3 regions of the Microbacterium sp. B35-04 genome follow, and region 2 is predicted to be linked to each of the others. Evidence: predicted binding sites of a transcription regulator. Region 2 holds the regulator's gene; each other region holds the start of a gene.
What was found. The regulator HrcA, encoded in region 2, represses chaperone genes, less so after heat shock. The targets are predictions, from matches to a motif close to TTNGCACTCGNNNNNNNCGAGTGCNAA.

Region 1 (10,325 bases), on a different contig from region 2:
ATCCTGCTGGCGATGATCCCGGCGCTGCAGTTCACCTACTGGCAGTGGGCGTCGCTGGCGCTCGCGGCGCCGGTCGTGGTGTGGGGCGCCTGGCCGTTCCACCGGGCGGCGTGGGTCAATCTGCGCCACGGCGCCGCCACGATGGACACGCTGATCTCGCTGGGCGTCTCGGCCGCGTTCCTCTGGTCGCTCTACGCGCTCTTCCTCGGCCACGCCGGCATGCCCGGCATGACGCACGCCTTCGAGTGGTCGGTGACCCCGAGCGATGGCGCCGGCGACATCTATCTCGAGGTCGCCGCCGGTGTGACGACCTTCGTCCTGGCCGGAAGGTACTTCGAGCAGCGCTCCAAGCGCCGGGCGGGCGCCGCCCTGCGCGCGCTGCTCGAGATCGGTGCGAAGGACGTGGCGGTGCTGCGTTCTTCCGGCGACGAGGTGCGGGTGCCGATCGCCGACCTGCGCGCCGGCGATGAGTTCGTCGTGCGCCCGGGCGAGAAGATCGCGACCGACGGGATCGTGGCCTCGGGCACGTCGGCTGTCGACGCCTCGATGGTCACGGGTGAATCCGTGCCGGTCGAGGTCGCACCCGGCGACTCCGTGGTCGGCGCCACGGTCAACGTGGGCGGGCGCCTGGTGGTGCGCGCGACGCGCGTGGGCGACGACACCCAGCTCGCGCAGATGGCGCGACTCGTGGAGGACGCGCAGTCGGGCAAGGCGAAGGTGCAGCGCCTGGCCGATCGCATCTCCGGCGTCTTCGTGCCGATCGTTCTGCTGATCGCGCTCGGCACACTCGCGGGCTGGCTGCTCACGGGTGCCTCCGCGTCGATGGCGTTCACCGCCGCGGTCGCGGTGCTGATCATCGCCTGCCCGTGTGCGCTCGGCCTCGCCACCCCGACCGCGCTGCTCGTCGGCACCGGCCGCGGGGCTCAGCTCGGCATCCTGATCAAGGGTCCTGAGGTGCTCGAATCCACACGCACCGTCGACACCGTCGTGCTCGACAAGACCGGCACCGTCACGATGGGGCGCATGTCGCTGATCGACGTCGTGGTCGCCGGTGCGGCCTCCGCGAACGCGGGAACGGATGCCGCATCCACTCCAGCCGCGGCCGGCTCGGCGTCTGCCGGAGCACGGGCCGAGCTGCTGCGTCTGGCGGGCGCCGTCGAGCACGCCTCGGAGCACCCGATCGCACAGGCGATCGCGCGGGGCGCCGTGGCCGAGGTCGGCGCCCTCCCCGCCGTCGAGTCGTTCCAGAACGTGCCGGGCAAGGGCGTGTCGGGCATCGTCGACGGGCACGCCGTGCTCGTCGGACGCGAGTCGCTGCTGGCCGACTGGACGCTGACCCTGCCCGCGGAGCTCGCCGCCGCGAAGGCGTCGGCCGAAGCGCTCGGGCGCACGGCGGTGCTGGCCGCGTGGGACGGCGAGGTGCGGGGACTCTTCGTGGTCGCGGATCAGCTGAAGCCCACGAGCGCCGAGGCGGTCGCGCAGCTGCGGGCCCTCGGGCTCACGCCGGTGCTGCTCACCGGTGACAACGCGGCCGCGGCGCGCGCGATCGCCGACGAGGTCGGCATCGAGCGCGTGATCGCCGAGGTGCTGCCGCGCGACAAGGTCGCGGTCATCACGCAGCTGCAGGCGGAGGGGCGCGTCGTCGCGATGGTCGGCGACGGCGTGAACGACGCCGCCGCGCTCGCCCAGGCCGACCTCGGTCTCGCGATGGGAACCGGGACGGATGCCGCGATCGAGGCATCCGACATCACGCTGGTGCGGGGCGATCTGCGCAGCGCGGCCGACGCGATCCGCCTGTCACGCGCCACTCTCCGCACGATCAAGGTCAACCTGTTCTGGGCCTTCGCCTACAACGTCGCGGCCATCCCCCTCGCCGCGCTCGGCCTGCTGAACCCTATGATCGCGGGAGCGGCGATGGCGTTCTCGAGCGTGTTCGTGGTGGGCAACAGCCTGCGGCTGCGGAGGTTCCGGAGCCTGTCCGGCGGTACCGGCGGCCGCGCATCGCGGAAGGAACCGGTGCCCTCCGCGCTGGTCGGAGCCTCGTAGCGGACGGCGCTGATGGCTCCACGTTTCCACCCTTATACATAATGAACATTGTTCACAATGAAGGACAGACAGACATGACGATCGACACTCACGGCGACGCGATCCTCGACCACGCCTCCGCGCCCGGCGCCGACGCCGCACACCACGGCTACATCACGGACAAGGACAAGTACCTCAACCGCCTCAAGCGCATCGAGGGGCAGGCCCGCGGCATCCACAAGATGGTCGAAGACGAGAAGTACTGCATCGACATCCTCACGCAGATCAGTGCCCTGACCTCCGCGCTCGAGGCCGTCGCCGTGGGGCTCCTCGACGACCACCTGCGCCACTGCGTGGTGGATGCTGCACGCCTGGGCGGCGCCGAGGCCGACGCGAAGATCACCGAAGCCACGCAGGCCATCGCCCGCCTCGTGCGCTGAAGCCGCGAGACCGGGGCACGATCACCGAAACCGGGGGTTGCGGCCGAGACCGAGGACGTCAGCCCCCGGTCTCAACGCGGATCCGCGGTTTCACCGCATCCAACGGGGGCGCGTCACGTCACCGGAGTCACCGCGGCGCCGCCGGCGGACGCCGGCGTGAGCGCCCAGCGCGCGCCGGGCGCCGGAATCACCGCAGGCAGCGCGGCAAACGCCGGCGTCAGCGCGCGGCGCGCGTGCGCCGGGCGTACAGCACCGAGTCCACCGTGAGCACGACGAGCGCCACCCACACCAGCCCGAAGCCGATCCAGCGCTCGACGGGCATGGGCTCGTGAAGCACCCACACGCCGATGATGAACTGCAGCACCGGCGCGACGAACTGCAGCAGGCCGATCGTCGTCAGCGACACGCGTCGCGCGCCGGCGGCGAAGAGCAGCAGCGGAATCGCGGTGACGATGCCCGCGAGGCCCAGCAGCACCGCATGCTCCCAGCCGTTCGCACCCATCGTGAGGCCCTGCGTGACGCCCACGACCACCAGGACGACCGTCGCGATCGGGGTGAGCCACAGCGTCTCGAGCGTGAGACCGCTCACCGCGTCGACCGACGGACCGACCTTCTTCTTCACCAGGCCGTAGACGCCGAAGGATGCCGCGAGCGTGAGTGCGATCCACGGGAAGGCCCCGTAGCCGATGACGATGACGAGCACGGCGACAGCCGCGATGCCGATCGCGACCCACTGCGTCGTGCGAAGGCGCTCGTGCAGCACCAGCACCGCGAGCAGCACCGTCGCGATGGGATTGATGAAGTAGCCCAGGCTGGTCTCGATCACCTGGTCGCTCAACGCGCCGTAGATGAAGACCTGCCAGTTCACGTAGATCAGCAGGCCGGCGATCACGGTGAGCCCCAGCAGGCGCGGCTGCCGGAAGATCACCGCCAGCCGGGGCCACGTGCGCGTCACCGTGAGCAGAAGGGCGCAGAATCCGAGCGACAGCACGATGCGCCATGCCACGAGCTCCCACGGCCCGGTCGGCACGAGCAGCAGGAAGTACAGCGGCATGAAGCCCCAGAGCAGGTATGCGCTGAAGGCGTACACGCCGCCGATTCTCCGCTCCCGCGAGGAGTGGAGCTCCGATCCGGATGCCGCGGGCAGAGCGATCCCGCCGGTCGCAGCGGCGGCTTGCGCGAGTTCGTCGATGCCGCCTTCGCCAGGTTTCGAGGACGGTTCGGGAGTCACCGCACAAGCCTACGTCCGAGCAGGTCCGGCCAGCCGCGGAGGGTGGACCGCTCCGACCAGCCTCGAGGGTCACGACATGCCGCAACGTCGCCCAGGAACCCGCCGTTCGTGACACCTGAACCATGCGCGCTCCCACGCCGGGCATGACGAGAGGGCCGGATGCCGAAGCATCCGACCCTCTCGGTACGCGCTGTGCGCGGAACTCAGCGAACGACGACCGCGAGCACGTCGCGAGCCGACAGGACGAGGAACTCGTCGCCACCGAACTTCACCTCGGTGCCGCCGTACTTGCTGTAGATCACGCGGTCGCCGACGGCGACGTCGAGCGGGATGCGGTTGCCGTTGTCGTCGATGCGACCCGGACCCACCGCGAAGACCTCGCCCTCCTGGGGCTTCTCCTTGGCAGTGTCGGGGATGACCAGACCGCTGGAAGTGGTCTGCTCGGCCTCGACCTGCTTGATGACGATGCGGTCCTCGAGCGGCTTGATGGAAACCGACACGGTCTACCTCTTCTTTCTTGAGACTAAGACTCGTTAGCACTCTGACGTTGAGAGTGCTGATGACAGTCTAGGCAACCGTCTGGCACTCATGCAACGTGAGTGCCAATTGCGGCGTCACACCCGGCGCCTCGTACACACCTGCCCGAAACACAACCGACACATGCCCTTGAGGCTTTGTCCGGCCGCGGCGTATCATCGCAGCAGCGACTCATCTCTGGGGAGAGAGGATCGCTGCGAGTTCGGGGGAGCTCGCACACAACGTGGGGGCATGCTTCATCATGGCTGAGCGGTATTTCCTGGCTGTGGATCTCGGGACCAGCAGGCTGGGAGCAGCGACAGCGCGCGTCGCTTCGGACGGCAGCATCACGGCTGCCGCGTTTCCACTCGGGCGTCGCGGCGACAGCGTCGCGACGGTGGTCTTCGTCGCCGAGGACGGCGAACTCCTCTTCGGGGATGCTGCGGAACGCCGCGGCGTCGGCGCGCCCGAGCGACTGATCCGCGAGTTCAAGCGGAGCATCGGCGACGAGGTGCCGCTGGTCGTCGGCGACCAGTCGATCCCGGCCGAAGAGCTGTACGCGCGGACGGTGGCGGGGGTCATCGACGCGGTGACCGAACGCGAGGGCGGCGCGCCGGCAGGTGTCATCATCACGCACCCTGCGATGTGGGGTCCGCACCGTGTCGGAACGATCAGCTCGGCGTTCGCAGCGATCGGCATCCGCGATGTGGAGTTCATCACCGAGCCCGAAGCCGCGGCGCGGCACTACGAGGCGTCGCGTGTGCTCGAGCCGGGAGAGACGATCGCCGTCTACGACCTGGGCGGCGGCACGTTCGACTGCGTGCTGCTGCGGAAGACCGAGACCTCGTTCGAGCTCGTGGGAGAGCCGATGGGGCTCGACAATCTCGGCGGGGCCGACTTCGACGACGCCGTGGTGCGCCACGTGCTGCGCTCCGCCGAGGTCTCCCCCGAGGCGCTGGACGACTCCTCCGCCGACGCGCGGATCGCGCTGTCGCAGCTTCGCCGCGAATGCGTCGACGCCAAGGAGGCACTGTCGTTCGACTCCGATGTCGTCATCCCGGTTCTGCTGCAGGCCGGCCGCTCGAGCGTGCGACTGACGCGCGCCGAGTTCGAGGACATGATCGATCCCTACGTCGCGCAGACGGTCGACGTGCTCGAGGATGCCCTGGAAGCGGCCGACGTCGAGCCCGAGCAGCTCGAGTCGGTGCTGCTCATCGGCGGATCCTCGCGGATCCCGCTGGTCACGCAGCGGATCTCCGAGCGCCTGGACCGGCCGACCGCGATCGACGCGGACCCGAAGGCGTCCATCGCGCTCGGCGCGGCCCACACGGCTCTCGTCCGCGCGATGGATCGCGAGATCGCCGCTCCGGGAGAGCTCGTCGTCTATGAAGGCGCCTCGGCCGGCGGGCTGGAGCTCGCCCTCCCGGCCGGCGCTGCGCTCGCGGCACCGGTCGCGCCCGTCGCGGCATCGTCGGCGCACGGCGCGCGCCACTACATCGCCATCTCGGCGGCGGCGGCCCTCGTCGCCGCGGCGATCATCTTCGGCAGCACCATGACGCTCGGCAACGGGAGCGGCACTTTCCTTTCACTGTCGGGCTGGGACCCGGCCGCCCCCGCACCCGCCAAGGCTGAGGCCGACCCCGCCGCTCAGGTGGAGCCCGCCGGTGAAGCGAACCCACCCGAGACCGCGACGGCTCCCGAGCCGGACAAGAGGGCAGGCGGCACGGTGAATCCGAAGGCCGGGAAGCCGAAGTCGCAGAACGACCCTCCGGTCTCGAAGGCGGGGCCGGACCGGACCACCACGACCACGACGACGGCCGCGACGAAGGAAGGCACGTCCACGCAGCCGGCCGCCGGATCGTCGGGCACCGCTCCCACGTCGACCGGCGGCGAGACGCCGGGCCAGACGACACAGCCGCAACCCGAGCCGACCACCCAGCCGGAACCCGAGCCGGCGACGCAGCCGGAGCCGGAACCGGAGCCGACCACCCAGCCGGAGCCCGAACCGGAGCCGGAGCCGGAGCCGGAGCCCGAGCCCGAGCCCGAACCCGAGCCCACGACTCCACCGGCCGACCCCGAGCCGGAGCCGGCCCCCGCTGATCTGCAGCCGGCGCCCGAGACCTCACCCGCGCCCGAGATCGTCCCCTGACGCCGGGTTCGCCTGGGGAATCTCATGTCAACGCCGACAGCCGCACTGGCTACGTTCTTCGACGCCGCCGACTTCACAGGATCTCGCCATGCGCATCCCCTCATCGACGCTCTCGCCACACGCGAAACGCCGCCTCGCATGCTCATCTCGGGCAACGCCGGATCGGGCAAGTCGACGATCCTGCGCGGGGCCCAGCGATTCCTCACCCGCAACCGTGTGCCGCTGCACCTGCTCGGGCCCGACACCGACGTGACGGGCGTTCCCGCCGCCAGCGTGCTGCTCGTCGACGATCTGCATCTGCTGCCGCCGGCGCAGATCGAGGGCCTCATCGTGCGGGCCGCGGATCCGGACACCGCGCTCGTCGTGACGAGCAGGCCGTGGCCGAGCTCGCACGAGCTGGCGAGCATCGCGCGACACCTGGAGCGCAGCCGCCCCGCGGTCGTCCTCGGACACGTGACGCGCTCGGACGTCCTGGACTACCTCGCGGGAACGGGTCGCGACATCCCGGCGCCGTGCCTGGATCACATCCTCGAGATCACCGGCGGCGTCTCATGGCTCGTGTCGGCGGCACTGTCGGCACACGACGAGAGGGACTGCGCCGACGACATCGACCACTCAGCGCTCGGTCGTGTGCTCGAGCAGAGCGTCGCCCACCGCCTCGGGGTGGTCGACACGGACGTGAGACGAGCGGTCGAAGCGGTCAGCGTGGCGGCGGCGGAGGAGAATCCGCTCGACCCCGAGCTGCGCGGCGACTCGGAGGGGATCCTCGTCCAGGCGTACGCCGACGGCCTGCTCCTGCGCAATGGCCGACCGGTGCCCGTCGTGCGCACCGCCGTCCGCGCGACCCTTCCCACGCGCCGGCTCGTCGAACTGCTGACGGCCCATCCCGGGGGTGTCGACCCGGCTGCCCAGCACGGAACCGACTGGCTGTCGGACGTGTCCGACCCTCGGCTGGGGGCGGCGCTCGTCGAACGCGGGGACCAGTTGATCGACGCGGATCCGGCGCGCGCCGGCAGCTTCTACCGCGCCGCCGCCGAGGCGGGGACATCGTCCGCCGACCTGCATGCGAAGCGGGCGCAGGTGGCCTGGGCGACCGGAGACGTCGACGGCGCCGCGCATCACATCGATGAGGCCATGGCGTCCGGCGAGCGCGACGCCGCGGTGGACACCCGGCTCGCCGATGTCGCCGCGGCGACCTGGTCGATGCGGGGGATGCTGCAGACCGGGTGCACCGTCTACGACGTGCTGCCTCCCGCGTCGGCCGAGGCGTCCGCTCGCGAGTACATCGCCCGGATCGGCGTCGGGGATCCTCGCGCGCAGGATGACGAGGGCAAGACGGCAACGGCCGCGCTCGCGGCGCCCTCGACCCTCACCGTTGCGATGAAGCTCGTCCATCGAGGTCTGCGTGCATCGCTGCGGGCAGACCGGGCCGACACCGCGCTCGCCGACCTCGTTCGCGGGTCTCATCTGTACACCGCGTCCCGGTCCTCGGCACCCATGCCGGAGCTTCCCGCCGTGATCGCCGCGGTCGCCGCGATCAGCTCCGGCGACCTCTCGACGGGGCGATCGGTCATCGACGCGGCCATCGAGGGTCACACGGGAACACCGTGGATGCTCTCGCGGCTGCTGCTGTGGCGCGCGTGGATCGCACTCGGTCTCGCCCAGGGCGGGAAGGCGCGCGAGGACCTCGACGCCGCGCTCACCCTCGCACCGACGCCGGTGCCGCGGGACGACCTGCTGGCGCAGGCCATCCGCGTCGGCCTCGCGCGACGGTACGAGGATGCCGCAGGCCTCGCCGAGGCATGGGAGTCCGGGCGCGACAGCCTGCTGGACGCGGACGTCGACCTCTACACTCTGCTGCCGGTCGCGGAACTCGTGACCGCCGGCTCGCGCCTCGGCGACGAGTCGGCGACGCAGCCGCTGTTCGCACAGGCCCTGCGCATCGTGGAGTCGCTGGGTTCGCCGCCGGTCTGGGCCGCGCACCTGCGGTGGGCCGGCATCCAGCGCGGGATCCTGCTGGACCACCCCGACTACCTCGGCCCGCACGCGCATGCGCTCGTCGACGCCGCGCCCGGCAGCCGCGTGGCGGCGACGATGGCCACCGCCGGACGCCTGTGGACGTCGGTGCTCGCCGGGACGGTGGACGCCGACGCCGTCGAAGCCTCGGCCCAGGGGCTCGGCGCCATCGGGCTGAGGTGGGACGCCGCACGCCTCGCGCGACACGGCGCCAACCGCTCGGACGACCGGAAGGTCTCCGCCCGCCTGCTCGCGTGCGCGCGCGAACTGCACCCGCAGGAGACCCGCGCGACCGATGCGTCGGCGGAGAGCTCCCCGGCATCCCGCGCGAGCGCAGCCGCCGGACTCAGTGAGCGCGAGACGGATGTCGCGCGCCTGGTCGTGCAGGGCAAGACGTACGCCGAGATCGGCGAGACGATCTTCATCTCACCACGCACGGCCGAGCATCACATCGCGAGCATCCGGCGCCGACTCGGAGCGACATCGCGCTCGGATCTGATCGCCAAGCTGCGTGTCGCGCTGAGCCCGACCGGCCTTTCCGCGGACGGGAACACCTGATGCCCTCGCCTGCCCGCGCAGATCCCCGTGCCGCCTCCCGTCGGCATCGGGGAAACCCCCGATTCACCGAACACACCAACCACCTACTCTCGAGAATGAGCCTCGAAGTGACAGGAGCCGAGACATGACAACACCGCTCGCAACAATCGCCGATGCACTGATCGAGTTCATCCTCAGTCTGCTCAATGACCCCGCGGCAGCCGCGGAGTTCGAGGAGGACCCGGAGGGCACCCTCGCCCGCAACGGGCTCAGTGACGCCTGCGTCGACGACGTCCGGGCCGTCGCGCCGGTGATCGTGGACCGTCCCGACGTGTATCCGAAGCCGGCGGGACAGCCGGCGGCCCCTCCCGGACCTCCGAAGCCGACGACCGTGGAGAAGGAGATCACGAACATCACCCAGTCCTTCTCGATCGACAACCGGGCGACGATCGTCGACCAGTCGGTCAACCAGAACATCTGGGCGGACGGCGACGTCAACCAGATCTTCGACCAGGAGGCTGTAGTCAACAGCGGCGACAACGGCGCCGCCGCCGGCGAAGACGCCACCGTGGACAACTCGAACGACACGACGACCGTCGGCGATGTCAGCATCGGCAACGAGGACACGACGACGAACATCGACGGCTCGTTCAACGACGGTTCGACCAACACCGAGACCGACATCGAGGTCGGCGTCGAAGACTCCGTCAACGACAACTCCACGGATGTGGCGGTCGACGTCGAGGTGGAGGAGTCGTTCAACGACACCACCACGACCGAGACGGCGACCGACGTCGACGTGTCGAACGAGGGCAACTACGAGTCCGAGGACGCGACGGCCATCTCCATCGACGAGACCTACATCGAGCCGGAGTCCGAGGAGGAGTTCTGAGGCCCGACGTGACCGATCCGGAAGACGACGACCGCTCGCGCGCCTTGGCACACCCAAGGCGCGCGAGCGCGCGCCCGAAGCCGCAGCCACCGAGCTTCGGAGATACGGCGCCGGCGACCGGCACGGCGATCGGTCGCGTGCCGGTGGCGAAGCTGCCCGCCTCCGAGGTGCTGGCCCCGCAGCCGAGCCCCTCACGCGACCGGACTCCGCCTCCACCTCCGCCGCGAGAGCGACGTGAAGCGCCTGAGCGTCCGCCGACGGCGAGCCCGAACGTCGCGCCCGTCTTGACGAAGCTTCCGCCGCCGTTCACGGTGCGCCTGAGTCAGCTCCTGTGGGTGCTGAGCCTTCTCACCGGTGGCGTCGCGGTCGTCTACCTGTTCGTGATCCGCGAAGACCTGGTACCGCTCATCACGGAGGTCGTGAAAGGCGTCGCGGAGGGGCGCAGCGAGGAGACCTACACGGCGGCCGCCGACATCCTCTACTGGTCCGTCTTCGCCGTGGCGGTCACCCTGCTGCTGA
Region 2 (10,325 bases):
TTCGGCCATCAGCTCGGGATCACCGGCCGCGAGCTCGACGACGTTCCGGTACTCCTCGGTCTTGGGGATCACCAGCAGGTGCAGTGGCGCCTGCGGGGCGATGTCGCGGATCGCGAAGGCGTTCTCGGTCTCCGCGATGATCTCGGACGGGATCTCTCCGTTGCGGATGCGCGTGAAGATCGACGGCTCGCTCATGCCGCAAGTCTACCGACGGGGCCCTTCGACTGGCTCAGGGACCGGGGTGACGGGCTCAGGTACCGGGGTCGAGCCGTCGAACCGCTCACCAGCGGCCGAGGGCGGTGCTGACGACCGCGAGGGCCGCAGGGCCGGCGGTCGATGTGCGCAGCACGGTGTCGCCGAGACGCACGAGCCGCGCGCCGGCGGCGGCGAGAGCGTCGAGCTCTTCGGGCGCGATGCCGCCTTCTGGTCCGACGACCAGCACGACATCGCGGTCGTCTCCGTGCTCGACCGCGAGGGCGCTGAGCCGCTCGGTCGCCGTGGGTTCGAGGATGAGGAGACGGGATGCCGCCGCCCGCTGCACGAGCCCGGCCGTCGACGTCAGCTCCGCCACGCCCGGCACCCAGGGGCGGTGGGCCTGCTTCGCCGCCTCGCGCACGATGGTCGTCCACCGCGTCCGGCCCTTCACCGCCTTCGCGGCGTCCCACCGCGAGACGCTGCGTGACGCCTGCCACGGCACGATCTCATCGACGCCGAGCTCCGTCGCCGCCTGGACCGCCAGTTCGTCGCGATCGCCCTTGGCGAGTGCCTGCACGAGCACGACGCGCGGGCTCGGCTGCGGGGCATCCGTCCGCGCGGTGATCCTCACCACGACCTCGCGAGGTGCGACCGACTCCACCACGCCGGTGAGCCAGGCGCCCCGGCCGTCGCCGACGGTCACCTCCTCGCCGGCGCGGACCCGCCGCACGCTCGAGGCGTGGTGCGCCTCCGAGCCCTGGAGGATCACCGCATCGCCCGGCGCGGCGGTGGCCGGCTCGTCGAGGAGGAAGTGCAGGGCCACCGGTCAGGCGTTCCGGAACCGGTCGCGCAGCTTGGCGAACAGACCCTGGTGAAACTCCGAGAGCCGCGGGGCCGGTGCCTTGGTCCGCTTGGCGAACTCCTCGATGAGGGCACGCTCCTTGTGGTCGAGCCGCGTCGGCGTCACGACGTGCACGCCGACGCGGAGGTCGCCGCGCTGGGATCCGCGCAGCGGCGTGATGCCGCGGCCCTTGATCGTCAGGATGTCGCCCGCCTGCACGCCCGGGCGCACCTCGAGGTCGACCGGGCCGTCGAGCGACTCGATCGTCGTCGTCGTTCCGAGGATCGCGTCGGGCATCGACACCTCGAGCGTCGCCAGCAGGTCGTCGCCGTCGCGGCTGAACACCTCGTGCGGCGAGACGGTGACCTCGATGTAGAGGTCGCCGTTGGGGCCGCCGGCGGGGCCGACCTCACCCGAGCCGGGAAGCTGCAGCCGCAGTCCGGTCTCGACGCCGGCGGGGATGTCGAGCGACACGGTGCGGCGTGCGCGCACGCGGCCCTGGCCCTGGCAGGTCGCGCAGGGGTAGGGAATCGTGGTGCCGTAGCCCTGGCAGACGTTGCACGGCTGCGTCGTGACGACGTTGCCGAGGAGGCTCCGCACCTGACGCTGCACGTTGCCGGTGCCGTGGCAGATGTCGCAGGTCACGGGGCTGGTCCCGGGCTGGCAGCACGAGCCCTGACAGGTCTCGCAGAGCACCGCGGTGTCGACGTCGATGTCCCGGTGCGTGCCGAACACCACGTCGCCGAGCTCGAGCGTCACGCGCACCAGGGCGTCCTGCCCGCGCTCCCGCCGCGACCGGGGACGGCCGCCGCGGCCGCCGCCGGCCGAACCGAAGAAGGTCTCGAAGATGTCGTTGAAGCCGCCGAAGCCGCCGGCGCCGCCGAACGGCGAGTCGTTGCCGCCCATGTCGTACCGTGCCCGCTGATCCGGATCACTCAGCACGTCGTAGGCGTGCGTCACGAGCTTGAATCGCTCGGAAGCGTCTTCTCCGGGGTTCACGTCCGGGTGCAGCTGCCGGGCGAGCTTGCGGTACGCCTTCTTGATCTCGTCGGTGGTGGCGTCGCGTGAGACGCCGAGGACCTCGTAGTGGTCAGCCACTTTCGCCTTCCTGCCGCGGCGAGGCCGCGGAATCGATGATGCGCGTCCGCGTCAGCGGGAGTTGTCGTCCTGCTCGAGCATGCGCGTGAGGTAGCGCGCGACGGCACGGACCGTCGCGAGGTTGGTGGGGTAGTCCATGCGCGTCGGCCCGAGCACGCCGACGCGGGCGAGCGATCCGGTCGCGTCGTAGTCACTGGCGACGACGGATGCCTCGCCCAGGCCGAACGCCTCGTTCTCACGGCCGATGCTCGCGGCGAGGCCCTGCTCGTCGGCCACCATCTCTCCCATCAGTCGCAGGAGGGTCACCTGCTCCTCGATCGCCTCGAGGAGGGGGTAGATGCTGCCGCGGAAGTCGGATTCGCTGCGTGCGAGGTTGGCGCTGCCTGCCATCACCAGCTTGTCCTGGCGGAACTCCTCGAGCTCTTCGGCGACCGCGCGGATGATCTCGTCCGTCGCCTGCTCGTGCGCGGGCGCCTGGGCATCGGGCACCTCGAGCCGCTCCGCGATGCGCTGGAGCCCCTCGCGGACCGGCCGGCCGACCAGCAGCGTGCCGAGGCGGGCGCGGATGTGCGCGAGGTCGGTGTCGTCGAAGTCCTCGCCGACGAACGTCAGGCGCTGCGACACGCGGCCGGTGTCGGTGACGACGATCACCAGCATCCGTCCGCCGCCGAGCTGCACCAGCTCCACGTGGGTGACGTTGGCGCGTGCGAACGACGGGTACTGGACGATCGCGACCTGGCCGGTGAGTTGGGTCAGTGCCCGCACCGTGCGCACGAGCACGTCGTCGAGGTCGCCCGAGCCGTCCAGGAACGAGGCGATGGCCGAGCGCTGGGCCGAGGAGAGCGGGCGGATCTCGGCGAGGTGGTCCACGAAGACGCGGTAGCCCTTGTCGGTCGGGACGCGTCCCGAAGACGTGTGCGGCGCGACGATGAGCTCTTCGTCTTCGAGCAGCGCCATGTCGTTGCGGATGGTCGCGGCGGACACGCCGAACGCGTGCCGCTCGACGATCGTCTTGCTGCCGACCGGCTCACGCGTGTCGACGTAGTCCTGGACGATCGCCCGCAGCACCTGCAGACCTCGCTCGCTGACCATCCCGCCTCCTCACGCTGCTGTCGGCACCAGGGCGCCTGGCACTCGCATGACTCGAGTGCCAATTCTATCCGATGCCCCTGCCAGGATCGCCGAACGACGCCGTGTGCGGTGGGGGCGCGCCGCAGCGGATGGTGCCGTGCGGCAACGTGGTGTCGTCACTCGGTGAGCGCGCGGACGACGGCGTCGGCCAGCAGGCGTCCCCGCCGGGTCAGCACGACGTGTCCCCGCAGGGCAGTCGGGCCGTCGATGAGACCGTCCGCGATGAGCGCGGCGACCGCGTGCCGGCCTTCGCCCTGCAGTTCGGAGACGGGCAGCCCCTCACGGACCCGCGTGCGCAGCAGCACACTCTCGAGCGTGCGGGCCTCGGCATCCGGGCTCTCCCGTCCGGCGGCGGGCGACTCGCCCGCCGCGAGCCGCTGTGCGTACGCCGCGGGGTGCTTGACGTTCCAGAACCGCACTCCCCCGATGTGGCTGTGGGCTCCTGGACCGAAGCCCCACCAGTCCGAACCGAGCCAGTACGCGAGGTTGTGCCGCGAGCGGTGCCCGGTGTCTCGGGCCCAGTTCGACACCTCGTACCAGTCGAATCCGCCGCCTGCGAGCAGGTCGTCGGCGAGCTCGTACATGTCGGCCTGCAGGTCGTCGTCCGGGGCTGCGACTTCTCCGCGGCGGATCTGGCGGGCGAGCTTCGTACCGTCCTCGATGATGAGCGCGTAGGCCGAGATGTGGTCGGGCTCCAGGGCGATCGCGGCCTCGAGCGAGGCCCGCCAGTCGTCGATGGACTCGCCGGGGGCGCCGTAGATCAGGTCGACGCTCACGTCGAGGCCGGCATCGCGTGCCGCCGACACCGCGGTGCGGACGTTCTCGGGGTCGTGGGTGCGATCGAGTGCCGCGAGGACGTGCGGGACGGCCGACTGCATGCCGATCGAGAGCCGGGTGACACCGGATGCCGCGAGCTCGGCCGCGACGGCCGGTGAGACGGTGTCGGGATTGGCCTCGACCGTCACCTCTGCCCCCTCTACGACTCCGAAACTGTCGCGCACGCCGCCGAGCATGCGCGCGAGATCGCCCGGTGGCAGCAGCGTCGGCGTGCCGCCGCCGAAGAACACCGTCGTGGCCGGGCGATTGCCGCCCGCCCGCTCGAGCACCGCCGCCGCGAGGTCCACCTCGCGCAGGAGAGTGTCGGCGTACTGATCCTGGCGGGCGCCGCGCAGCTCCGACGAGGTGTAGGTGTTGAAGTCGCAGTAGCCGCAGCGCACGCGGCAGAACGGCACGTGCAGGTACACGCCGAAATCGGTCGAGGGATCGACGCGGGCGCCCGCCGGCAGCGAGCCGTCCGCGGGAACGGGCTCGCCGAGCGGAAGAGCCGCGCCCATCAGCGAGTCACGCGGGCGTCGTGTACAGCGGCGAGATGGCGCGCAGGTAGCGCGTGAACAGCTCCCGCCGACGGCGCTTGGTCAGCCCGGGCAGCACGCGGTAGAGCACCGCACGGGGTGCGTCGAAGGCGCGCACGGTGAACCACACCTCGTCGTTGTCGTACCAGTCGAGCATGAAGGACTCCTCGCCGCTGACGACCGAATCGCTCACCGTGCCGAGGGCGAAGCCGATGCGGCGCGGCTCCTCCACGGCGAAGATGACGCGCAGCTCGGCGTCGGCGCGCAGGCCCTTCACCCGGCCGTCGACCTTGATGGTCGTGCCGGCACTGACGTACGGCGTGCCGTCTGCGTCGAAACGCTGCTCAGCCTCGGTGCGGCTGGGAGCGACCGGGTTGCCCTCGGCGTCGAAGCTCACGCCGGAGTACATCGGGCCGGACGCGGGGCGCACGTCGGTGACGTCCAGCCCGGCGCCGCGTTGCGCCGTCCACGACAGCAGCGCCTCGCCGGCAGCGTGGAAACGGGCTTCGCCGCTGCCGATGCGCCACGACTGCTCGGCCGGGATGCTGCGCTCCGGCGGATAGTGCATGAGATCGGGCGCCTGCGTCGCCCCGACAGCGGCGTAGTCGACCGTGTCGTCCCGGAAGTTCCCTCGACGCATGACGACCAGCCTACTTGCCGTCCTTTTTCTCGGTGTCGCCCGACAGCGCGGCGATGAACGCCTCCTGGGGGACCTCCACGCGACCGACCATCTTCATGCGCTTCTTGCCCTCCTTCTGCTTCTCGAGAAGCTTGCGCTTGCGGCTGATGTCGCCGCCGTAACACTTGGCGAGGACGTCTTTGCGCATTGCCCGGATCGACTCGCGGGCGATGATGCGCGCCCCGATCGCGGCCTGGATCGGAACCTCGAACTGCTGTCGTGGGATGAGCTTCTTGAGCCGCTCGGTCATCAGCACGCCGTAGGCGTATGCCTTGTCGCGATGGACGATGGCGCTGAACGCATCCACCGGCTCGCCCTGCAGCAGGATGTCGACCTTCACGAGGTCGGCCTCCTGATCGCCGCTGGGCTCGTAGTCCAGCGAGGCGTACCCCGCGGTCTTCGACTTCAGATGGTCGAAGAAGTCGAAGACGATCTCGCCGAGGGGCATGCTGTAGCGGATCTCGACGCGGTCCTCGCCGAGGTACTCCATGCCGAGCAGCGTGCCTCGCCGGGACTGGCAGAGCTCCATGATCGTGCCGACATAGTCCTTGGGCGCGAGGATCGCGGCCTTGACCATCGGCTCCGTCACGCTGGCGATCTTGGTGCCGGAGGGGAACTCGCTGGGGTTCGTGACGGTGAAGCTCTTCCTGTCGTCGGTCACCACCTCGTAGGTCACCGACGGCGCGGTCGAGATGAGGTCGAGACCGAACTCGCGCTCGAGGCGCTCGGTCACGATCTCGAGATGAAGCAGGCCCAGGAAGCCGCAGCGGAACCCGAAGCCGAGAGCGACCGAAGTCTCGGGCTCGTAGTTGAGCGAGGCATCAGACAGCTTCAGCTTGTCGAGCGCCTCACGCAGCACCGGGTAGTCGCTGCCGTCGATGGGGTACAGACCCGAGAAGACCATCGGCTTCGGGTCGGTGTAGCCGGGCAGCGCGTCCTTCGACGGCTTGCCGGCGTTTGTGACGGTGTCACCGACCTTCGACTGGCGCACATCCTTCACGCCGGTGATGAGGTAGCCCACCTCGCCGACGCCCAGTCCCCGGGTCGGTGTCGGCTCGGGCGACGAGACCCCGATCTCGAGCAGTTCGTGGATCGCCCGTGTCGACATCATCTGGATACGCTCACGCGGGTTGAGGGTGCCGTCGACCATGCGGACATACGTGATGACGCCGCGGTAGGAGTCGTACACCGAGTCGAAGATCATGGCGCGGGAGGGCGCATCCGGATCACCCTTTGGCGCCGGGATCTGCGCGACGACGTGGTCGAGGAGGTCCTCGACGCCCATGCCGGTCTTGCCGCTGACCCGGAGCACGTCCTCGGGGCGCCCGCCGATCAGCCCGGCGAGCTCCTTCGCGTACTTCTCGGGATCGGCGGCGGGGAGATCGATCTTGTTGAGGACCGGGATGATCTGCAGGTCGTTCTCGAGGGCCAGGTACAGGTTCGCGAGCGTCTGGGCCTCGATGCCCTGAGCCGCGTCGACCAGCAGGATCGCGCCCTCGCACGCGGCGAGCGACCGCGAGACCTCGTACGTGAAGTCGACGTGCCCGGGCGTGTCGATCATGTTCAGCGCGAAGGTCTGGTCACCGGTCGTCCACGGCATCCGCACCGCCTGCGACTTGATCGTGATGCCTCGCTCGCGCTCGATGTCCATGCGGTCGAGGTACTGCGCGCGCATGTCGCGGTCGGAGACGACGCCGGTGATCTGCAGCATGCGGTCGGCCAACGTCGACTTGCCGTGGTCGATGTGGGCGATGATGCAGAAGTTGCGGATCAGCTCGGGCGGCGTGGCAGAGGGCTCGAGAGGCTTCAGGGCGCGGGGTGACATGTCCAGACGATTGTACGGGTGCGGGATGCCTCGCCCCTGCGAGTCGGCAGGTTCGGGGTGCGACGGCGGCGATTCCGCATCCCCCAGACGGCCGCGACCGTCACACGGGTGCGGGAAGACGGCTCAGCCCTTCGAGCAGTTGGGCGCGGTCACTCGCCACGCACACGCGGATCCAGCCCTCCCCTGAGGCGCCGAAGGCGCTCCCCGGCGCGACGGCGACGCCCTCTTCGTCGAGGAATCGCTCGCACCACGCCTTGACGTCGCCTCCCGAGACGTGCGAGACGTCGATCCACAGGTAGAACGCGCCGGTGGGGGTGAGGTAGCGGAGTCCACGCGCGGAGAGGACGGCGGTGGCGGCGGCCAGGTTCTCGCGGTAGTGCGCCGCGCTGCGCGCCACGGCGGCCTGGTCGCCGGTGAGCGCCTCCGCCGCCGCCCGTTGCGACGGCTCGTCGACGCAGCTGACGACGGACTCCTGCACCCGCAGCATCGTCTGGCGCCAGCCGGGCGGCGTCACCAGCCAGCCCACGCGGGCGCCGGTCATCGCGTAGGTCTTGGACAGCGAGAACACCGACAGCACGCGCCCGTCGGGATCGAGCGTCGCAGGGCTCACGTGAGGGGCTCCCCAGGTGAACCGCTCGTACACCTCGTCGCTGATGAGCCACAGGTCGTGCCGTCGGGCCAGGGCGAGGAGCTCGCCCAGAGTCGAGCGGTCGAAGGTGGAGCCGAGCGGGTTGGACGGTGTGTTCACGATCAGCGAGCGCGTGCGCGGCGTCACGAGGGAGTCGAGCTCCGCGAGATCCGGCTGGAAATCGCGCGCAGGGCGCAGCGGGTACGGCACGGGGACGGCTTGGAGCAGGTGGGCGTTCATGGTGAACGTCGTGTAGCCCGGGTCGGGAACGAGCACCTCGTCGCCGCGTGACAGCGTGAGCGCCATTGCGAGGTGCAGCGCCTGCGTGGCGCCGACCGTCACCCAGATCTGCTCGATGTCGACGTCCAGGCCGTTCTCGTGTGCCAGCTTCGCGCGGATCGCCTCCCGCAGCGCGGGCGTGCCGCCGTTGGGCGTGTAGCGGATCGCCCCTTCGCGCCACGCGTCGGCCGCGGCATCCCGGATCCGCGATGATGCGACCTCGCCCGGCTCGCCGACCGCCAGGATGATCGTTCCGGGCCGGCGCAGGGCACGCTCGAGGATGTGGCGCACACCCGAGCCCGGCATGTGCGCGATGTGCGGAGCGATCTCGGGCATGCCGCCATGCTAAGCGGCGCCCACAGCTAGCCTGTCGTCATGGTGGTGCAGGTCGTGCTCGTCCACGGCATCCGGACGTCCGCCACGATGTGGCGCGCCCAGGTCGAGTATCTGAACGCGCGCGGCACGCCGGTGACGGCCGTCGACCTGCCGGGCCACGGATCCCGGATGGCCGAGGACTTCACCCTCGAATCGGCCATGGCGACGATCGACGAGGCGGTGCGCGCCGCCGCCGAGCGCGGACCGGTCCTCCTCGTGGGGCACTCGATGGGCGGTCTGCTGTGCATCGAGTACGCGGGTGCAGAGGATCCGCCGCCCGTCACGGGCTTCGTCGCGGCATCCTGCACCGCGATACCGCGGGGTGTGGGACTCGCCGCCTATCGCGTGCTCACGCGCGGATTCGACTCACTGCCCGACCGGGGGATGTGGCTGACGAATCGCATGCTCGATCGCATCCTGCCCGATGAGACCCGCGCCGACTTCGGCGCCGGCGGCTACGCACTGGATGCGCAGGACATCGCGCTGCGCAGCCTCTCGGTGCTGGATCTGCTCGCCGCCCTTCACCGCATCGACGTGCCGCTATGGTTCGTCAACGGGCAGTACGACCAGCTCCGGGTGAACGAGAAGCTCTTCATGCGCATCGCGCAGCACGCCGAACTCGTCGTGGTCCCACGCACCACCCACCACGTCACCGTGATGCGCCCGCGGGCGTTCAACGTGCTGCTCGAGGTGGCGCTGGCGACCCTCGAGGCCTCAGACGGCTGACGTCGTGCGATTGCGATCGCGGACGCGGATCGCGTACGCCATGAAGCCGCCGATGATCGACAGGATGCCTCCCACGAGGAAGAGCAGCCAGAACCCGCCCACGAGCGCCACGAGCCCCGCGCCGAGGAGCGGCCCGATGAGCTGTCCCAGGCTCGCCGACACGTTCACGAACCCGAGATCCCGGGCATGGTCCTCCGCGCGCGGCAGCAGGTCGGTGCCGAGGGCGAGACTCACCGACATGTACGCCCCGTACCCGACGCCCAGCAGGGCGGCAGCGATCATCGCCGAGGTGAGCGAGGGAGCGACCACGAGGATGATCGAGGCGAGGCCCTGGATCACGGCGGGCCACACCACGAACGGCAGTCGACGTCCGGTGCGATCCGAGATCCGGCCCGACACGATGGACGACGCGACCACGAAGAGCGTGTAGACGAGGATCAGCAGCAGCAGCTCGTCCTCGGCGGTCGCGGCATCCCGATGCAGCCCGTAGAGCAGGAAGAAGAGCAGCAGACCCGTGCCCAGCGCGTTGCCGATGTTGACGGTGAGACGGCCCGCGAGCAGCCAGGCGAAGTCGCGGTCGCGGAGGGCGGCGAGGCGCTCTCGGATCGTCCTCGGCTCCCGCGCCACGGCCACCTCCGCGCGCGCGGGCGGGTCCGGAAGGAGCAGGGCCGCGACGGTGCCCACGACGGCGAGGAAGCCGGCCAACGCGAGGTAGCCGACGACGACGCCGAGCTCCAGCAGCACGATGACCCCCACCCCGACCACGATGCCGAGGGCCTGCGACGAGGAAACGGCAGCGGATGCCGTACCGCGCTGCGTCGTCAGCTGGTCGGCGATGAGCGCCGTGAAGGCCGCGGACGCGACGGCGACGCCCACCGAGACGCCGACCCACGCGAGCCCCACTCCCCACGGGCCGGAGGCGAAGGCGATCGCCGTCAGCGACGCCGTGCCGAGCCAGACACCGCCGAGCGCCCAGGGGCGCCGGCGCCCCCATCGCCCGCGGGTGCGGTCGGAGAGACCGCCCGCGAGCGGCGCGGCGATGACACCGGCGACACCGCCGATCGCGAGGACGAGTCCGGAAGAGACGACGCCCGAAACCCATCCGGCGGCGTCATCCGGTGTATCGAGCTGCAGGGGTATGAGCAGTTGCAAGGGCGTCAGCTGGACCGTCCAGATCGCGAGCCAGGCCAGGGTGA
Region 3 (10,325 bases), on a different contig from region 2:
GCTCCTCGACGAGGTCGACGGTGACCGTGAGGCCCTTGCCGTCGGCGGGGGCGACCTGGATGTCCTCGGGGCGGACGCCGATGGTGACGTCGGAGCCGTGCGCCTTGCCGAGCGTGTCGGCCTCGATGCCGACGACGGTGTCGCCGAACTGGACGCCGCCCTCGGCGAGGTGCGCCGGGAACAGGTTCATGGCAGGCGAGCCGATGAAGCCGGCGACGAACACGTTGTTCGGCTTCTCGTACAGGTCGCGCGGGGTGCCGACCTGCTGCAGGAGGCCGTCCTTGAGGACCGCGATGCGGTCGCCCATGGTGAGGGCCTCGGTCTGGTCGTGGGTGACGTAGACGGTGGTGACGCCCAGGCGACGCTGGAGCGACGCGATCTGGGTGCGGGTCTGCACGCGGAGCTTGGCGTCGAGGTTCGACAGCGGCTCGTCCATGAGGAACACCTGCGGCTGGCGGACGATGGCGCGGCCCATGGCGACGCGCTGACGCTGACCACCCGAGAGGGCCTTCGGCTTGCGGGTCAGGTACTCCTCGAGGTCGAGGAGCTTGGCGGCCTCGAGGACGCGGGCTGCGCGCTCCTCCTTGCCGACGCCGGCGATCTTGAGCGCGAAGCCCATGTTCTCGGCGACCGTCATGTGCGGGTACAGCGCGTAGTTCTGGAAGACCATCGCGATGTCGCGGTCCTTCGGCGGGACGTCGGTGACGTCACGGTCGCCGATCAGGATGCGGCCCGAGTTGACCTCTTCGAGGCCGGCCAGCATGCGCAGCGATGTGGACTTTCCGCAGCCCGAGGGGCCGACGAGGACCAGGAACTCGCCATCGGCGACCTCGAGGTTGAGCTTGTCCACAGCGGGGCGAGTGCCCCCGGGGTACAGGCGAGTTGCGTTGTCAAACGTGACGGACGCCATGTTCTCTTCTCCTTCACCGGCAGGTACGTGCCGGACGATCCGTAGTGATGGAATGAGCGGGGGCATTCCCGCACGCCCGTCATCGGGCGCACGAACAGTATGACACGGCGCGTGCGGAGGTCGCGTCTGGGCATTTCCCAGGGTGGCTGGCTAGCATCGTTGACGGCCACTTTCCCGTCCGGCCCCCGCCGGATACCGGCCCGATTTTCCGCACCGAGAGGTCCCATGTCGAGCGACGAGTCACAGAACGCCGCATCCAGCGAGCGCCGCGACGCCGTGCGTGAGAAGGCGCAGCAGGTGAAGGCGCGGCAGTCCCGGGCTCGTCTCATCCGACGGACGTCCCTCGCGGTCGTCGCCCTCGCGTTCGTGGCCGTCATCGCGGTCGTGGTGACGTGGACCGTCTCGTCGAGTGCGTCGAAGCCGATGATGAGCCCTGCGAACGTCGTGGACGACGGCTTCGTGGTGAGCGACGTCACGGGTGGCGGCGTGGGATCCGAGGGTGCGGACGTGAACGGGACTCCTGGGGGCGAGGCGAGCACGGCCACCCCCGCGCCTGCGTCGGAACCCACACCCACGGGGACGCCCACGGAGGCCCCCGCGGTCGAGATCCGGGTGTACGTCGACTATCTTTCGACCGGTTCGCGGGACTTCCAGCTGGCCAACATGAAGCAGCTGTCGGAGTGGGTCGACGACGACGCCGCGACCCTGACCTACTACCCGGTGGCGATGCTGACGGCCAAGTCCAACGGCACCAAGTACTCGCTGCGCGCTGCCGGTGCGGCCGCCTGCGTCGCCCAGCACGCTCCGGACTACTTCTTCGCGTTCAACGACGCGCTGCTGCGCCAGCAGCCCGAGGTCGACTCCGACGGCTACAGCGACAGTGAGCTCGCCGCCATGGCGATCGCCACCGGTCTGGACGGCCCGAAGGTCGTGCGAGCGTGCATCGAGGAGCAGTCGTACGCCTCGTGGGCGAAGACGGCGACCGACCGGGCGCTGCAGGAGCTTCCCGGAACCGGCGGCGCCGCCCTCACCGGCACGCCGATGGTGCTCGTGAACGGCACGCAGTACGTGGGCAAGCTGGACGACCCCAAGGAGTTCGCGCAGTTCGTCCTCACGGTCGCGAGCGACGCGTACTACAAGGCCACGCCGACCCCGACTCCGACCCCGGCTCCCTGATCGGGTGCCTGCGCGGGCGCCGCTAGACTGGGCGCTCTGCCGACTTGGCGCAATTGGTAGCGCACCGTACTTGTAATACGGGGGTTACGGGTTCAAGTCCCGTAGTCGGCTCCACCTCGTCACATCTCGGCGTCGACACGCACGTTGTCACGCGTCGTCGGCTCCACCTCAGATGTCGTCGTCATCGACGCCGGTCGTGGGCAGGCAAAATGGATCGGGTGACCGCATCCCGCCTGCCCGTCTGGATGGGCCTCGGCGGCGCCGCGCTCATCGGGGTGCTGACCGCGGTGCAGGCGCGCATCAACGGCCAACTGGGCGTCCGCATCGACGACGGGTTCGCGGCCGCGGTGATCTCGTTCGGCTCAGGCCTGGTCGTGCTGGTCGTGCTCTCAGCGGCCCTGCCGCAGGGACGGCGGGGCTTCGCCGCGCTGATCAGCGGGGTGCGCGGCGGCGGCATCCCGATCTGGATGCTGGGCGGCGGTGTCGCCGGCGCGCTCTCGGTCGCCACGCAATCTCTGGCTGTCGGCATCATCGGCGTCGCACTGTTCACGGTCGGGGTCGTCGCCGGGCAGACCGTGAGCGGCCTGCTGCTGGACCGTTCGGGCATCGGCCCGGCGGGCGTCGTGGCGGTGACCCCCGCGCGGCTGGCCGGCGGCGCGCTGGCGCTGCTCGCCGCCGGAGTGTCGCTGGCGGGCGGCATCGATGCCCCGCCCGTCCTGGTCGTGCTGCCCTTCCTGGTCGGCGCCGGCATCGCCTGGCAGTCCGCGGTCAACGGCAGGCTGCGTCAGCGCGTCGGAACGCCGTTGACCGCGACCCTGGTGAACTTCATCGGCGGGACCGCTGTCCTCGGCGTCGCCGAGCTCATCCACACCGGGGTCGCCGGCCCGCCGACGTCGTACCCGTCCGATCCCTGGCTCTACCTCGGCGGGGTGATCGGGGTGGCGTACATCTTCCTGGCGGCAGCACTCGTGCCCCACACCGGAGTGCTGCTGCTGGGTCTGGGCACGGTCGTCGGGCAGGTGGTGACGTCCGTGCTCATCGACGCGATCTGGCCGGCAGCGGGGGCACCAGCTCCGGCAGCGTCGCTGCTCATGTCGACGCTCGCGATCCTCTCGGTGGTCGTGGCGGTCGTGCCGTGGGGACGGATGCCGCGCCGCCGGCGGTGACGCCGCGTGCCGGTCCCTCCTCCCCGCCGACAAGACAGGCGACCATGGCGCTCCGACGCGGTGATCGCCCTCCGGTGCGCCGCCGGCGCGAGAAGGTGGTGGAATGGATGTCGGCGCGACAGCCGGCCCCGGGCGTCACCCGCAGGGGCGGCGCCGTGCTCCACGTCGGCTCGACAGCGCGCGCACCCCGCCCGCTCGTCAGCCGCCGGCGGGCGTGAAGCCGCACCATCGCGGTCGCCTGCTGCGCGATGCGCGTGCCGCGCCCGACGGCCCGCGACGGCCTCAGACCTGAATTCCGGAAGAAGAGTGAGATGTCGGCAGATCCCTATGGCAACGGCGCAGAGGTCCTCGACCCAGAGGAGGACCTGCGCACCTTGATCTCCGTCCGTCCGGCGCGCCACCGCGCCGTCGACCCGTCGATCGCCCGCTCCTGGCTGCTCGTGCCCGGAACGCGCCCCGAGTCGTTCGCAGACATGGCAGCCTCCCGCGCCGACGCCGTCGTGCTCGACATCGAAGACGCGGTCGACCCGAGGAACAAGCCGCAGGCACGGCAGGACGTCGTCGACTGGCTCGCTGGCGGAGGCCGTGCGTGGGTGCGGGTGAACGACGCGGCCAGCCCGTTCTGGGCTGACGACCTCGCCGCCCTCGTCGGTGTCCCGGGGCTGCTCGGCATCATGCTGGCCAAGACCGAGTCGCCCGACCAGGTGACGAGCTCGTTCGACCGCCTGCGCGCCAGCGTGCCCGTGGTCGCCCTCATCGAGTCGGCGCTGGGCATGGAGGACGCCGCCCATATCGCCCGTGCGCGCGGCGCGTTCCGTCTCGCGTTCGGCAGCGGTGACTTCCGCCGCGACACCGGCATGAGTGCGGATGCCGAGGCGATGGCGTACCCGCGGGCGCGCCTGGTCGTCGCGAGCCGCGTCGGCGACCTCCCGGGTCCGATCGACGGCCCCACGGTGGGCAACAGCATGCCGACGCTCCGCGAGCACTCCGCGATCACCGTGTCGATGGGCATGACCGGCAAGCTGTGCCTCGCGGCCGAACAGGCGCCCGTCATCAACGAGGTGATCTGCCCCGCACCGAGCGAGGTGGAGTGGGCGCTGGACTTCCTCGCCGATTTCGAGAGCCGCGGCCGGGTGGTCCGCGACGGCAGCGACTTGCCGCGACTCGGCCGCGCGCAGAAGATCGAGAAGCTGGCGATCGCGTTCGGGGTGCACCCGACTTCGTGACCGACGCCGCACCACCGAACCCGAAGGGACGCACCACATGGCTGACGACATCCGCTTGAGCGAAGGCGACGAGAACCCGGGGTTCGCCCTCCCCGATTCCACGGGCGCCGTGGTCCGGCCCGAGGACTTCGCCGGCCGACGCCTGATCGTCTACTTCTACCCGGCCGCCTTCACCCCCGGCTGCACGACCGAGGCCTGCGACTTCCGCGACAACCTCGCCTCGCTCCAGGCAGCGGGCGCCGCCGTCGTCGGCATCTCGCCCGACTCGGTGGCGCGGCTCGCGGAGTGGGCGGAGGCCGAGCAGCTGCAGTTCCCGCTGCTGTCCGACGAGGACCACGCCGTGGCAGAGGCCTGGGGTGCCTGGGGCACCAAGGTCGTGGGCGGCGAGGAGCGCGTGGGACTCATCCGCTCGACGTTCGTCCTGACCGCCGACGGCACGGTGGAGTCGGCCGAGTACCACGTCGACCCGAAGGGTCATGTGGAGCGGCTGCGCGCTCAGCTCGCCGCCCGAGACCCGTCCGGCCGGCCCGCCACCTTCATCCGGGCGACGGGCCGATTCGCGGCATCCGTGTCAGCAGCGTCGATCCGCCGCCCGTCAGGGCATCCGGCTGACGAGCCCGCGGGCGTCGATCGCTTTGCGTCGTTCCGGCCGAGACCGCGGCGGCTTGCCGCCGACGTACAGCCAGCCGAGGAGCTCCTCGTTCTTCTTGAGGCCGTGCGCCTTGGCGACGGCCTTGGCGCGGGTGTAGTGGCCGGTGCGCCAGATGACACCCCAGCCCGCCTCGTCCAGCAGGAGGCTCAGCATGTGGGCGACGCCCGAGGCGACGGCCTCCTGCTCCCAGCGAGGCACCTTGTGGCTCTTGCGATAGCTCGCGACGACGGCGATGAGCAGGGGGGCCCGCATCGTCTTCGACGACACGCCCTTGTCGCCCTGCGCCTTGTTGATCGCACGGCCGAGCCGGTCGCGATCGTCGCCGCGCAGCTCGATGAGTCGCCAGGGCCGGAGCGACGAGTGATCTGCGACCCGACCGGCGGCGGCCACGAGCTCAAGCAGCTCATCGTGCGTCGGCGCCTCCTCGGTGACCTTGGACCACGATCGCCGCGCGAGCGCGGCCTCCAGTGCTCCGGGCATCAGGCGGCGCCGGGCTCGTCGCCCGGCGTGAACTGCAGCGAGATCGAGTTCATGCAGTAGCGGTCGCCGGTCGGCGTGCCGAAGCCGTCAGGGAACACGTGGCCGAGGTGCGAGCCGCAGTTCGCGCAGCGCACCTCGGTGCGGACCATCCCGTGGCTGTTGTCTTCGATCAGCTCGACCGCTTCAGGGCGGATGGATTCGTAGAAGCTCGGCCATCCGCAGTGCGAGTCGAATTTGGTGCCGCCCTGGAACAGCTCGGCGCCGCACGCCGCGCACGTGTACAGACCGGCGCGGCTCTCGTCGAGCAGCTCGCCGGTCCACGGCCGCTCGGTGCCGGCTTCACGCAGCACCGCGTACTGCTCGGCGGACAGGTCTTCGCGCCACTGGGCGTCGCTCTTGTCGACGGCGTAGGTCATGGTCTCCTCCTGGGCACAGCATCCGGGCCCGTGCACTTCAGGTTCCATTCAACCTCAGCCGGCGGGGCAGCGGGTCGTCGGGTGCGGGATTTGGGGCGCGCAAGGAACGTTCGGGGCGCGTCGCGTGCTCCCCAAACGTTCGCGGGGCGCCCCGAACCCCGAAGAGCGGGCCGTGGGGGAGGATGGCGGGATGACCGAGGACCCGGATGCCGAGACCGCGGCGGTAGCGGAGCGGTACGGGCGCTTCGCGCGCGATGAGGCGCCCGGGCGGTCCGACCTCTACGCGGACTGGGCTCGCGGCGTCGCCGCCGATCCCGACCTCGCCGCCATCCTCGCGCGGATTCCGGCCACCCGGCGGCAGCCGCCCCTCGTCTTCGCGGTCACCCGCATGCTCGGGGCACCCGAGGAGGGGTATCCGGCGTGGGCCGCGTGGCTCCGCGTGCACGCCGACGAGGCTGTGGCCGAGGCATCCGCCCGCCGCCTGCAGACCAACGAGCCGCAGCGATGTGCGGCGCTCCTGCCCGCGCTCGCCACCGTGCCTGGGCCGATCGCTCTGCTCGAGGTCGGTGCGAGCGCGGGACTGTGCCTGTACCCCGACCGCTACTCGTACCGCTACCACGGCGGCGGGGGCGTGACGGCGCTCGACCCGGCCGACGGGCCGTCGACCGTGATGCTGGACTGCGATGTCACCGGCGACCCGTCGCTCGAGATGCCGCAGGTGGTGTGGCGCGCCGGGATCGACCTCGATCCGCTCGACGCGGCCGACGCCGGTGACCGGCGGTTCCTCACGAGCCTCGTGTGGCCGGGGGAGGTGGGCCGCGCCGCGCGGATCGGAGCCGCCCTCGACATCGTGGCGGCCGACCCGCCGCTGCTCCTCGCCGGCGACGCGTCCGATCCGGAGGTCCTGCGGACCGCCGCAGCGCTCGCGCCGGCCGGTGCGACGCTCGTCGTGACCACGCCGGGAGTGCTCCCGCACATCCCGCGCGCCGGGCGCGAGCGGCTGATCGACGCCGTGCGGAAGCTGGATGCTGTGTGGATCACGATCGATCCGCCCGGCCTCCACGAGCGATGGAATGGGGCCGTCGATCCCGGCACATGGGGCGGCTTCGTGCTCGGCCGCGACGGCGAGCCGCTGGCCGCGGTGGATCCGCTCGGCGGTTTCGTGCACTGGCGCGCGTGGCACCCCGGAGGGATGGATGCCGCGAGCTAGCGTGGACGCGTGCCTCTGACCGACCGTGACCGCGCCCTCCTCGACTTCGAGGCCGAGTGGCGCCGGCACGCCGGGGCCAAGGAGGAGGCGATCCGCGCCGAGCTGGGCGTGTCGCCGGCGCGGTACTACCAGCTGCTCGGGCGGCTCATCGACACGACCGAGGCCCAGGAGCACGACCCGATGCTCGTGAAGCGACTCCGCCGACTGCGCGATGCGCGGCTGCATGAGCGCGCCGCCCGCTCCGCCGACGCGCGCTGAGTACCGGTTCGGGCGCGGACGGACTGTCGCGCGCAGGACGCCCAGCACCGGCCGGGTAGCATCGACGGGTGCCGACCACCAGCTTCCCCCGGGATCGTTTCGACGATGTGCCGGAGACGGACCGCGTCGGCGCGCACCGGGCGGAGAACCCCCGCATGCGCGGCTGGGTCGTGCTGCTGTGGGCGGCACTGGCCACGGTCGTGCTCATCCTCGTCGGGATCTTCGGCACCCTGCTGGCCTCCGGCCGGATCGAGCTGGTGCCGACGCCCGCTCCCACGGTGGCGCCCGAGCCCGAGGTCACACCCGTGGTCGACATGGACTACGACGTCATGATCCTGAACGCCACCCCCGAGCAGGGACTGGCGACGCAGATGAAGGACGTCGTCGTCGGTGCCGGTTGGGCGGATGAGAAGGTGACGGCGGGCGAAGCCGGCTCGCAGGACTTCCCGACGACCACCGTCTTCTACGTCGACCCGGCGGACGAAGCGGCGGCGGCCGGCCTCGCCGGCGTCATCGGCGGCGCCGGGATCGAGCAGAGCGATGCCTACCCGGCGACCTCCCCGGACGTCCCCCAGCTGACCGTGGTGATCGGTCTCGATCGCACCGCCGCCGGACAGACGCCCGCACCCACCCCCTGACCGCGCGCTGCGGCGTGTTTCGCGCCGGTAAACACTTGTATTCCTGCGTGTCAACAAGTGACGAAACGCGCCGAGGCCGTGTTTTCGCCTGCATACGATGAAGCCCTGCACCGCCGGCTACAGGAGATTCGCATGACCCAGGGCACCGTCAAATGGTTCAACGCCGAGAAGGGATTCGGCTTCATCACCGTCGCCGACGGCCAGGACGTCTTCGTCCACTACTCGAACATCGACATGTCGGGCTTCCGCGTGCTCGAAGAGGGGCAGACCGTGGAGTTCACGGTCGGCTCCGGGCAGAAGGGCCCCCAGGCTGAGGCGGTGCGCGTCGTCTGAACGACCGCCGCAGCGCCTGGCGCTGAACCTGATGAAGAGACGGGGATGCCGAAAGGCTCCCCGTCTCTTCGTGTTGCGGCATCCGTCATCGCGGCTTGCACTCGATAGGGTCGAGTGCCAGAATGAGTTAGCACTCGTGATTGTTGAGTGCTAATACCCAAAGCCAACGTTCCGGAGGGACGACACACAACATGGCAAAGATCATCGCTTTCGACGAGGAGGCCCGTCGTGGCCTCGAGCGCGGCCTCAACATCCTGGCCGACGCCGTCAAGGTGACGCTCGGCCCGCGCGGTCGCAACGTCGTGCTTGAGAAGAAGTGGGGCGCCCCCACGATCACGAACGACGGCGTCTCGATCGCCAAGGAGATCGAGCTCGACGACCCGTACGAGAAGATCGGCGCGGAGCTCGTCAAGGAGGTCGCCAAGAAGACCGACGACGTCGCCGGTGACGGCACGACCACCGCGACCGTCCTCGCCCAGGCGCTCGTCCGCGAGGGCCTGCGCAACGTCGCAGCCGGCGCCGACCCCATCTCGCTCAAGAAGGGCATCGAGAAGGCCGTCGCCGCCATCACCGCCGAGCTGCTCGAGTCCGCCAAGGAGGTCGAGTCCAAGGAGCAGATCGCTGCCACGGCTTCGATCTCGGCCGCTGACCCCGAGATCGGCGCGCTGATCGCCGAGGCCATCGACAAGGTGGGCAAGGAAGGCGTCGTCACCGTCGAGGAGTCGCAGACCTTCGGCACCGAGCTCGAGCTCACCGAGGGCATGCGCTTCGACAAGGGCTACATCAACCCTTACTTCGTCACGGACCCGGAGCGTCAGGAAGCGGTCTTCGAGGACCCCTACATCCTCATCGCGAACCAGAAGATCTCGAACATCAAGGACCTTCTGCCCGTCGTCGACAAGGTGATCCAGGACGGCAAGGAGCTCGTCATCATCGCCGAGGACGTCGAGGGTGAGGCTCTCGCGACCCTCGTGCTCAACAAGATCCGCGGCATCTTCAAGTCGGTCGCCGTCAAGGCTCCCGGCTTCGGCGACCGTCGCAAGGCGCAGCTGCAGGACATCGCGATCCTCACCGGTGCGCAGGTCATCACGGAGGAGGTCGGTCTCAAGCTCGAGAACGCCACCCTCGACCTGCTCGGCCGTGCGCGCAAGGTCATCGTCACCAAGGACGAGACCACGATCATCGAGGGTGTCGGCGACGCCTCTGCGATCGAGGGTCGCGTGACCCAGATCCGCCGCGAGATCGACAACACCGACAGCGACTACGACCGCGAGAAGCTCCAGGAGCGTCTCGCCAAGCTCGCCGGCGGCGTCGCCGTCATCAAGGCGGGTGCGGCGACCGAGGTCGAGCTCAAGGAGCGCAAGCACCGCATCGAGGACGCCGTTCGCAACGCGAAGGCGGCCGTCGAGGAGGGCATCGTCCCCGGTGGTGGCGTCGCGCTCATCCAGGCCGGCAAGAAGGCCCTCGACGGGCTCGAGCTGACCGGTGACGAAGCGACCGGTGCCAACATCGTGCGCGTCGCGATCGAGGCTCCGCTCAAGCAGATCGCCCTCAACGCCGGTCTCGAGCCGGGCGTCGTCGCGAACAAGGTCTCGGAGCTCCCCGCGGGCCACGGCCTCAACGCCGCCACGGGCGAGTACGGTGACCTGTTCGCGCAGGGCATCATCGACCCCGCCAAGGTGACCCGTTCGGCGCTGCAGAACGCCGCGTCGATCGCCGGCCTCTTCCTCACGACCGAGGCCGTCGTCGCCGACAAGCCCGAGAAGGTCTCGGCTCCGGCCGGCGACCCGACCGGTGGCATGGACTTCTGATCCAGCCCCTCGCATAACGCGTTCACAGAACGGCCCCTCCTCGCGGAGG

Region 1: groES (co-chaperone GroES) is a predicted target of HrcA. The motif match lies at 4,276-4,302, and genes of this name have one in related genera.
Region 3: groL (chaperonin GroEL) is a predicted target of HrcA. The motif match lies at 8,593-8,619, and genes of this name have one in related genera.

What each region holds. Positions count from the first base shown of each region.
Region 1 is NZ_MWLP01000027.1:118-10,442, forward strand. Features, by position in the region: partial or broken gene B1729_RS07370 (copper-translocating P-type ATPase) at 1-2,046, shown strand, start outside; gene B1729_RS07375 (metal-sensitive transcriptional regulator) at 2,121-2,465, shown strand; gene rarD (EamA family transporter RarD) at 2,683-3,696, opposite strand; gene groES (co-chaperone GroES) at 3,900-4,196, opposite strand; gene B1729_RS07390 (Hsp70 family protein) at 4,475-6,361, shown strand; gene B1729_RS07395 (helix-turn-helix transcriptional regulator) at 6,386-8,935, shown strand; gene B1729_RS07400 (IniB N-terminal domain-containing protein) at 9,060-9,806, shown strand; gene B1729_RS07405 (hypothetical protein) at 10,091-10,325, shown strand, end outside.
Region 2 is NZ_MWLP01000006.1:16,024-26,348, forward strand. Features, by position in the region: gene B1729_RS01580 (HIT domain-containing protein) at 1-195, opposite strand, end outside; gene B1729_RS01585 (16S rRNA (uracil(1498)-N(3))-methyltransferase) at 281-1,018, opposite strand; gene dnaJ (molecular chaperone DnaJ) at 1,022-2,134, opposite strand; gene hrcA (heat-inducible transcriptional repressor HrcA) at 2,186-3,226, opposite strand; gene hemW (radical SAM family heme chaperone HemW) at 3,382-4,599, opposite strand; gene B1729_RS01605 (DUF1990 family protein) at 4,607-5,257, opposite strand; gene lepA (translation elongation factor 4) at 5,268-7,121, opposite strand; gene B1729_RS01615 (aminotransferase class I/II-fold pyridoxal phosphate-dependent enzyme) at 7,222-8,364, opposite strand; gene B1729_RS01620 (alpha/beta hydrolase) at 8,404-9,129, shown strand; gene B1729_RS01625 (MFS transporter) at 9,118-10,325, opposite strand, start outside.
Region 3 is NZ_MWLP01000041.1:26,595-36,919, forward strand. Features, by position in the region: gene ugpC (sn-glycerol-3-phosphate ABC transporter ATP-binding protein UgpC) at 1-910, opposite strand, end outside; gene B1729_RS11330 (thioredoxin domain-containing protein) at 1,136-2,086, shown strand; tRNA gene B1729_RS11335 (tRNA-Thr) at 2,125-2,200, shown strand; gene B1729_RS11340 (DMT family transporter) at 2,305-3,252, shown strand; gene B1729_RS11345 (CoA ester lyase) at 3,564-4,478, shown strand; partial or broken gene bcp (thioredoxin-dependent thiol peroxidase) at 4,516-4,965, shown strand; gene B1729_RS11355 (nitroreductase family protein) at 5,074-5,610, opposite strand; gene msrB (peptide-methionine (R)-S-oxide reductase MsrB) at 5,610-6,026, opposite strand; gene B1729_RS11365 (DUF2332 domain-containing protein) at 6,217-7,236, shown strand; gene B1729_RS11370 (DUF3263 domain-containing protein) at 7,246-7,494, shown strand; gene B1729_RS11375 (LytR C-terminal domain-containing protein) at 7,563-8,132, shown strand; gene B1729_RS11380 (cold-shock protein) at 8,265-8,465, shown strand; gene groL (chaperonin GroEL) at 8,657-10,276, shown strand.